Regions from separate parts of the Thermoanaerobacterium thermosulfurigenes genome, predicted to be linked through region 3. Evidence: riboswitches for the same ligand, from Rfam matches in the RefSeq annotation. Region 3 holds a riboswitch; each other region holds the start of a gene.
What was found. A riboswitch is a leader RNA that binds a small molecule or an ion and turns the genes downstream of it on or off. The one in region 3 is predicted to bind S-adenosylmethionine.

Region 1: another riboswitch for S-adenosylmethionine. It lies ahead of HNR52_RS07255 (methylenetetrahydrofolate reductase); the one in region 3 lies ahead of HNR52_RS11275 (homocysteine synthase).
Region 2: another riboswitch for S-adenosylmethionine. It lies ahead of metK (methionine adenosyltransferase); the one in region 3 lies ahead of HNR52_RS11275 (homocysteine synthase).

Annotation. Positions count from the first base shown of each region.
Region 1 is NZ_JBPODR010000014.1:48,301-51,591, reverse strand. It holds gene HNR52_RS07265 (sugar phosphate isomerase/epimerase family protein) at 1-100, shown strand, start outside; gene HNR52_RS07260 (DUF362 domain-containing protein) at 127-1,056, opposite strand; SAM riboswitch class I at 1,206-1,300, shown strand; gene HNR52_RS07255 (methylenetetrahydrofolate reductase) at 1,355-2,257, shown strand; gene HNR52_RS07250 (homocysteine S-methyltransferase family protein) at 2,271-3,291, shown strand, end outside.
Region 2 is NZ_JBPODR010000018.1:26,785-30,075, forward strand. It holds gene HNR52_RS08210 (peroxiredoxin) at 1-467, shown strand, start outside; gene HNR52_RS08215 (rubrerythrin family protein) at 487-990, shown strand; SAM riboswitch class I at 1,119-1,220, shown strand; gene metK (methionine adenosyltransferase) at 1,295-2,482, shown strand; gene HNR52_RS08225 (HD-GYP domain-containing protein) at 2,596-3,195, opposite strand.
Region 3 is NZ_JBPODR010000040.1:1,891-5,181, reverse strand. It holds gene polX (DNA polymerase/3'-5' exonuclease PolX) at 1-1,690, shown strand, start outside; SAM riboswitch class I at 1,765-1,867, shown strand; gene HNR52_RS11275 (homocysteine synthase) at 1,997-3,289, shown strand.

The DNA.
Region 1 (3,291 bases), on a different contig from region 3:
CAATGGATCTATCATAATGGAAGTCTACAGAAACAACTATAAAGATATTGACGATTTAAAAGAAGGCATTGAATACCTAAAAAGTATCTTTAAAAAATAAAGATAAGGGAGACTAAACCCTTATCTTTAAGCTTTTCCTGGCACCATCTGCTTTATTCCGCTTGAATCTAGGGCGATGCCATAGCCATATGCCAGCGTAGAGAAATTCAGTTCGGCTTGTTGTAATGGTATGCCTTTAATAGTGACGTTTTTAAGCTCACCCGTACCTACACCTCTTTTAGCACATTGAAACAAGTAGTTGACGCCTTGAGGCATAAGTCCGAACATTCTGGCACCTACTGTATCTGTTGCTACAGGATCTGTTCCTGCTATTATCATGTTTGCATTGATAGGCTTTCCTTCTGATGGCCCTGTGCCTATCATCGCTTCTTGACCGCTTAATATTGTAAGATCTATAGATATTTTTTCAGCCATGGCCCTTATGAAATTGTGAAGGTCATCGTGTATGCCTAAATTTTTTTTGGGAAATCCATGTATTTCTGCGGGAGGCCAGCTTAAAGCTATGTTTTTGATTCCAAGCGATACTGTAGCTTCTTCATGCATTTTCATTTGAGTGAATGAAATTAGTACATCCATTTTTTCATAAAGTTCATTTACTTTTGTGGATTTTAAAAGACAGTCGTCCAGCAGCAATTCTACGTAAGGGCCATAATTTAAATCTACAAATTCGATGCCTTCTTCTGAAATGACTTTATCAAATCTATTATCAGATAAAACTTTAGGTGTAGGATCTCCACCAGAGCCAGCGGCAATAACAATCCTGCCAGGATTTTTGGATTTTACGTATCTTATAAGGGCTCTCAATGTATCTGGTCCTACTATCGTACCGCTTTGAGGAGGCTTGCTTTTAACGAAATTTGGCGTTATTACAACGGTATTACCCGTTTCGATTAGATTTTGCAAAGGTAATAAGTTTAAAGCGGTATTTAAGTTTTGTATCTCATCAAGGCCAGATGCTATTGCTACTACTGGTTCTACAATTTTTCTGTACCTCATAAAATCACCTCATATATATGATTTGCATTTTATCAAAAATTAAAATATCTAAGCAAAAAGCCTAAGTAATTTTAACATTTCAACAAATATTTCATTGACAATTGTACCAGAGGACGGTATCATATAATTTAATAAATTAATATAGTAAACTCTTATCAAGAGTAGCGGAGGGACTGGCCCTATGAAGCTCGGCAACCGGATATCACGGTGCCAATTCCAGCAGCATATCGCTGAAAGATGGGAGCAAAAATATCTCTTCTTTTGGCGAAGAGTTTTTTTATTTTAAGGAGGGGTCGTTTTGCAAAATTCTGAAAATTTGTGTCAAAAGCTTAAAAATAAGCAATTTGTCATAACTGTGGAGATATCGACGCCAAAAGGAGCTGATATTTCAAATTCTATTGAAGAAGCGAAAAAATTATATGGAATAGCAGATGCTTTAAATATAACTGATTGTCCTATGGCAAATATGAGAATGAGCCCTATTGCATTGGCGCATCTTTTGCAAAATCATCTAAACATAGAAACCATATTTCACTTAACATGTAGGGACAGAAATCTTATTGGTCTTCAGGCAGAGCTTTTGGGTGCATATGCTCTTGGAGTTAGAAATATCCTTGCCCTTACAGGAGACGATCCAAAGCGAGGTGATGTGCCACAGGCAACAGGCGTGTACGACGTAGATTCTGTAGGTCTTGTGAAGATAGCAAAGTCCCTAAATGATGGATTTGATTACAGTGGAAATAAATTAGAATCATCTACAAATTTCTGCATAGGAACAACAGCAAATCCAAATGATTTAAGACCTGAATCAATAGAAAAATTAAAGACGAAAATAGAAAGTGGAGCATCTTTCATACAGACTCAGCCTGTTTATGATGATGAGATTTTATACAGATTTCTTGATGCTGTAGAGCAATTTGATATTCCAATTTTAGTAGGGGTACTACCCCTTAAAAGCTATAAGATGGCTTTAAACTTGAACGAAAAGGTGCCTGGCATCGAGATACCTGAAAAAATAATAGACAGGTTAAAAGACGGTGAAAAAGGTGAAGGGATAAAAATTGCAATAGAATTTATAAACAAGATAAAAGATAAAGTGGGTGGTGTTCATATCATGCCACTTGGCAAGACAGATATAGTTGTTGACATTGTAAATGGCGTAAAAAACATAAGACAAAATGATATAGAAGAAGTATTGTAGTCATCATAAGGAGATGTTGCAATTGGATATTTTTAAGAATTTAAAGAATAGCATAATCGTCTTTGACGGAGCAATGGGCACTATGCTTCAGAAAAAAGGACTTAAAACAGGAGAATGCCCAGAGTATTACAATCTTTCATATCCGGATATAGTATATGAAATCCACAAATCGTATATAGATGCAGGGGCAGATGTTATTGAGACAAATACATTTGGTGCCAATAGAATAAAATTAAGATCCTACAATCTTTCGGATAAATTGCCTGAAATAGTCAAAAGTGCAGTGCAGATAGCCAGAAAAGCTGCTGGTGATAAAGCTGTTGCTCTTTCTATGGGACCTATTGGCGAACTGATGGAGCCTTTTGGCAAGCTGACATTTGACGAGGCTTATAATGCTTTTGCAGAGGTTGCTGTAGAAGGGGAAAAAGCCGGTGTCGATTTGGCGCTTATTGAGACTATGTCAGATATATTAGAAGCGAAGGCGGCTATTCTCGCTGTAAAGGAAAATACTAATTTAAAGGTAATTTGTACCATGACGTTTCAAGAAGATGGAAGGACGCTTATGGGGACAGACCCTGTTACAGCAGTAGTAAGTCTTCAAGGGCTTGGCCTTGATGCCATAGGTGTCAATTGCTCTACGGGACCTGACATGATGGCAGACATAGTGAAGAAGATGGCTGAAGTTTCAAGGATACCAATTTTGGCGCAGCCAAATGCAGGAATGCCTCATTTAGAGGATGGATTGACTCTTTACGACATTACGAAAGAGAAATTTGCCGTCGAGACAAAAAAGCTTTTAGAATGCGGAGCATCTATTGTTGGTGGTTGTTGTGGGACAACTCCAGATTTTATTAAGCTTTTGAAAGCTGAGATACATGACACAGAGAAAAAAACTGCCGTGAAAGAATACACAGCAGTTTCATCAAATACAAAGACTGTTTTCATAGGCAGCGATTATCCTGTGTGTGTAATCGGCGAAAGGATAAATCCTACAGGAAAGAAGAAATTAAGTGCAGCTATCAAAGAAGGCAATT
Region 2 (3,291 bases), on a different contig from region 3:
AGTTAGAAAGCACAAAAGGTCAAATATCCTTAAGCGATTATAAAGGTAAATGGGTAGTACTTTTCTTTTATCCACTTGACTTTTCGTCAGTATGTTCAACAGAAATACCTGAGTTTAACAGGATGAAACCTGAATTTGACAAGCTCAATGCTGAGTTATTAGGTATTAACACAGATAGCGTTTACTCGCACAAGGCATGGATAGATAGTCTTGGTGGTGTTGATTTTCCGCTTTTATCTGATTACAACAAAGAAGTCACAAAGCAGTATGGAATACTTATTGAAGATGCTGGTATAGCATTGAGAGCTGCATTCATCATTAATCCTGAGGGAAATGTTGATTACGAAGTTGTACATGAGCCAGTAATCGGCAGAAATGTCGATGAAATATTGAGAGTGCTTAATGCACTTCAAACAGGTCATGCTTGCCCTGTAGGTTGGAAACCAGGGGACAAAGTATTAGATTAAAAAAGGAGGAGATTTTGAAATGAGAGAAATGACGACAAAAAATCTAAGCGATGCATACGCAGGTGAAAGCCAGGCTCACATGAGGTATCAAATTTTTGCTGATGTGGCTGAAAAGGAGGGTAAGCCAAACATAGCAAAGCTTTTTAGAGCTATATCTTACGCCGAATTAGTTCATGCTACAAATCACTACAAGACATTAGGCGAAGTGAAAGACACAGTAGCAAATCTTGACAAGGCAATAGCAGGTGAGACATTTGAAGTAGAAGAAATGTATCCAGCATATAAAGCTGTAGCAGATCTGCAGGAGGAGAAATCTGCAGATAAAAGCTTCAACTATGCTCTTGAAGCTGAGAAGTTACATGCTAAGATGTATACAGATGCAAAAGCAGCGGCACTTAAAAATGAAGACATAGCTATATCTAAAGTGTATATTTGCCCAGTTTGCGGGTATACGGCAATTGATACGGCTCCAGAAAAATGTCCAGTATGTGGAGCTCCAAGAGATAAGTTTGTTGTATTCTAAAAGGCATAAAACCCCTTCATTATCATATATTAACTTTAAAGTGCTTGATTGTCATCAAGCACTTTTTTAATTTTTAATTGACTTATTTGTTGTACTGTGATATTATATTTTAAGTTAAATAAGTGAAACTCTTATCAAGAGAGGTGGAGGGAGGAGCCCTATGAAGCCCGGCAACCTGTTTTACGACAAGGTGCTAATTCTCGCAGAAGTTCGCTTCTGAAAGATGAGGGTGGATGTGCCTCTTCTTTTGGAGAGGTTTTATTTTGTTTTAGGTCTTTTATGTGATTTAAAAAGGAGGATACGAATGAAAAAGTATTTTACTTCAGAATCAGTTACTGAAGGACATCCAGATAAAATTTGCGATCAGATATCTGATGCTATTGTAGATGAGATCCTAAAAAATGATCCTTATGCGAGGATAGCTTGTGAGACTGCTGTCACGACAGGTATGGTATTGGTAATGGGCGAAATATCCACAAAGTGCTACGTTGACATACCCAAAATTGCAAGAAAGGTTATAGAAGAGATAGGGTATACGCGGGCAAAATACGGTTTTGATGCTGACACATGCTCTGTGCTTACATCAATAGATGAACAGTCTCCAGATATAGCATTGGGAGTTGATAAGGCTCTGGAAGTTAAAAAAGGCATCTCCCACGATGAGCTGGAAGAACAAGGCGCTGGAGACCAAGGTATGATGTTTGGATACGCATGTACAGAGACGCCTGAACTTATGCCTCTTCCAATATCATTAGCCCATAGACTTGCTCGCAGATTAGCAGAGGTAAGGAAAAATGGCACTTTAGATTATCTAAGACCTGATGGCAAGACACAGGTGACGATTGAGTACGTTGATGACGTACCAAAAAGAGTTGATTCAATCGTCGTATCTACACAACACTCGCCAGACGTTGATCATGATAAGATTGAAAATGATGTAAAAGAGTATGTAATAAAACCTATCGTTCCACCAGAGCTTATTGATGAAGATACGAAGATATATGTAAATCCGACAGGAAGATTCGTAGTTGGTGGACCGCAAGGGGACAGTGGCCTTACAGGAAGGAAGATAATAGTCGACACTTATGGTGGATATGCAAGACATGGCGGTGGTGCTTTTTCTGGCAAAGACCCGTCGAAAGTTGACAGATCTGCTGCGTACGCTGCACGGTATGTAGCGAAAAACATTGTAGCTGCTGGACTTGCTGAAAAGTGTGAAGTTCAATTGGCATATGCTATAGGCGTAGCTACACCATTAGAAGTCAATGTAGATACTTTTGGCACTGGAAAGATATCTGATGAAGAGATATCTGAAATAGTCAAAAAGGTATTTGATTTAAGACCTGCTGCTATCATAAAAGATCTTGATTTAAGAAGGCCTATTTATAGACAAGTTGCAGCGTATGGACATTTTGGCCGAACAGATCTTGACCTTACATGGGAGAGAACTGACAGAGCTGAAATATTGAAAAAACTTGCTTTTAATAAATAATAATTTTAAAGCCCGGAGGAAACTCCGGGCTTTGCGGCGTTTATGTATATTTATATTTATAGCCGCAGTTTTTATAAAAATTGTACGCTCCGCTACTTTTATTATAGCATAAATTAGATGGCTATTCCATTGCTTTCTCTATTTTTTCCAAAAACTTTTGCATTTGTTTTAATCACGTTTTCTAATGCTGAAACAAGCATCTGATTGTATTTTGCATCGCACTCTCTCAAATCACGTATTGCTTCAATAGTGTTTTTAGCTTTTCTATACTGTCTATCGTTTGTCATTGCGTCGAAAGAATCACACACTGCTACAATCTGTGCACCAAATGGAATGATTTTTAAACCATAAGGATAACCTGTCCCATCAAGCCTTTCATGATGATATAGCACAGTAGACGTCAAGTATACAAGTGGGGTCAAGGCTTCAAGTATATCGGCGCCGTATATGGGATGCAATTTCATGACGTCGTATTCTAATTCTGTAAGTTTGTCTGGTTTTGCAAGAATATTAATTGGAATCATCACTTTGCCTATATCATGCAGTAATGCACCCTTATATATTGCTATTTTTTCCTTCATGTTAAGTCGCATCATGTTCGCTACATTGTATGACAATTTTGCGACTCTTATGCTATGTTTGTACGTCTCGTAATGGTAATTCTTTAATGACATCAAAAGATGCGACATCAGTTTTTCTTCATCATAATTCATCTCATTTTTCCCCTTTTTTCGACAATTAATATTATATTATAATTCTTTGGAGTAGTCAATAATTTCATGCATTGTAATAAAATTCAAAAAAAAAAA
Region 3 (3,291 bases):
TACCGATATACTTAATGAAATAGGGCTTTTATTAGAATTAAAAGGTGAAAATCCTTTTAAGTCGAGAGCGTATTATAATGCTGCCCGTACAATAGAAGTTCTTGACGACGATATTGAGAAATTAATAAAAGAAGATAGATTAAAAGATGTGAAGGGTATAGGTGATGCGCTTAATAAAAAGCTTACAGAGCTTATTACTACAGGCAGACTTGAATACTATGAAAATCTTAAAGCATCGATACCTGAAGGCTTAATTGAGATGTTGAAAATACCAGGTCTTGGACCTAAAAAGATAAAAACATTGTATGACAAATTGGATATAAAGACGGTTGGTGAATTGGAATATGCCTGTATTGAAAATAGACTTGTTGAATTACCTGGATTTGGTGAAAAAACACAGAAAAAAATCCTTGAAGGTATACAATTTATAAAACAGTTTAGTGGTAAGCATCTATTTATGGATGCATATTTAGAGGCCACATCATTAAAACAATATCTTGTTGATAGTGGATTGACAATAAGATGCGAGATTGCGGGAAGTTTAAGGCGAAGAAAAGAAACGGTGAAAGACATAGATATTCTTGCTACGTGTGACAATCCTGAGAAGCTAATGGACGTATTTACAAAATATGAAGGTATAAGGGATATTGTTGCCAAGGGAGAAACCAAGACTAGCGTAATATTGAAATCTGGCATAAATGTAGACTTAAGGGTTGTTAAAGATGAGGAATTTCCATATGCATTGCACCATTTTACCGGTAGCAAAGAGCACAATACAGCTATGAGGCATAGGGCAAAGCAAATGGGAATAAAAATGAATGAATATGGACTATTTAAAGATGATTTGCTTGTTAAATGCTATGATGAAGACGACATATTTAAAAGTTTAGCTCTTCAATATATTCCACCGGAACTTCGAGAGAATATGGGTGAAATTGAAGCAGCAGAAAAAGGATTACTTCCCATATTAATAGATGAAAAAGACATCAAAGGGGTTTTTCATGTACATACGATATACAGCGATGGTGCAAATACAATTTCTGAAATGGTGAATGCTGCACGAGATTGCGGTTATAAAATTATTGGTATTACAGATCACAGTAAATCTGCATTTTATGCAAATGGACTTAAAGAAGAAGATGTTTTAAGGCAATTGGATGAAATTGATGAATTGAATAACAAGTATAGTGATATAAAAATATTAAAAGGCATAGAATCTGATATATTAAAAGATGGTTCACTTGATTATGACGAAGATATATTGAGAAGACTTGACTTTGTCATCGCATCTGTTCATTCTAACTTTAAAATGACTAAAGACGACATGACAGAGAGAATAATAAAAGCTATAAAAAATAAATACACAAAAATCATTGGACATCTAACAGGGAGACTTCTCCTTGCAAGAGACGGTTATGACATTGACGTGTATAAAATTATAGATAGTGTTGCTGAATACGGGAAAATAATTGAAATAAATGGAAGTCCATACAGGCTTGATTTGGATTGGAGATATATAAAATATGCAAAAGAAAAAGGTGTAAAATTTGCAATTTGCCCAGATGCACATAGGATAGAAGGACTTGATGATATGAAATATGGCATCGGCATTGCACGTAAAGGTTGGCTTGAAGCGAAAGATGTGATAAATACGTATGAATATGACGAATTAAAGAAGGTTTTAAAATAAAATTCCAAGAAAACCTATTGACATTAATGATTTAAAGTGTTAATATAGTTTAAAATACAAATTGAATATGAAACCTCTTATCAAGAGTGGTGGAGGGACTGGCCCGATGAAACCCGGCAACCGGCATATATAATGCGTCTGGTGCCAAATCCTGCAGGGAAACCTGAGAGATGAGAGGAGCGGCGCAAACTTAGCCCTCTTCTACATCGAAGAGGGCTTTTAATATACCAAAATGAAAAGAGGTGCATTATAAGAATCAATTTAATTTGTTTATTTAAATTAAAATTATATAGAGGAGAGATTTAGATGAGTGAAGAAAGAAAATTAAAATTTGACACATTGCAGGTGCATGCGGGGCAAGAACCAGATCCAACTACAGGTGCAGTGGCAGTGCCAATTTATCAAACATCGTCATATATATTTAAAGATACTGAACATGCCGCTTCTTTATTTAGCCTTAAAGAACCAGGTAATATTTATACAAGAATTATGAATCCCACCAATGATGTATTTGAAAAGAGAATAGCAGCCTTAGAAGGTGGTGTTGGTGCTGTTGCGACAGCTTCTGGCTCTGCTGCTATAACATACTCGATTTTAAATATAGCAAGTGCAGGTGATGAAATAGTATCTGCCAGCACATTATACGGAGGAACATACAATCTTTTCGCTTTAACGTTGCCTAAACTTGGCATTAAAACGACATTTGTAGATCCAGATGATCCAGAAAATTTCAGAAAAGCAATAACAGACAAAACAAAGGCATTGTATATAGAGACGATAGGAAATCCCGGGATAAATATACCTGATTTTGAGGTTATAGCAAAAATAGCCCATGAGAATAAAATACCGCTAATTGTAGACAACACATTTGCAACGCCATATCTCTTCCGTCCGTTTGAATACGGGGCAGATATAGTAGTACATTCAGCGACAAAATTTATAGGAGGCCACGGAACATCAATAGGCGGAGTAATAGTAGATTCAGGAAAATTTGATTGGGCAGGAAGCGGAAGATTCCCTGAATTTGTAGAGCCAGATCCCAGCTATCATGGAATCAAATATGTTGAATCATTTGGACCTGCCGCATATATCACAAAACTGAGAGTACAGCTTTTAAGAGATACTGGTGCATCTTTAAGTCCATTCAATGCATTTTTATTTTTACAAGGATTAGAGACTTTGTCATTAAGAGTCCAAAGACATGTGGAAAATGCACAAAAAGTAGCAGAATTCTTAGCAAGCAATCCCAATGTGACGTGGGTAAACTATCCTGGACTTAAAGAAAACAAATACCATGAGCTTGCAAAGAAATACCTGCCGAAGGGTGCAGGAGCGATATTGACATTTGGAATAAAAGGTGGAATAAATGCTGGAATCAAATTCATAAACAGCCTTGAATTATTCTCATTGCTGGCCAATGTTGGTGACGCAAAGTCTTTGGTAATTCATCCAGCAAGCACGACACATTCGCAATTAAGCGAAGAAGAATTATCATTAGCAGGTGTAACCCCTGACCAAATAAGACTTTCAATAGGCATAGAAGACATCGACGACATATTGTATGACCTTGATCAAGCACTTAAAAAAGCAGCAGAATAAAT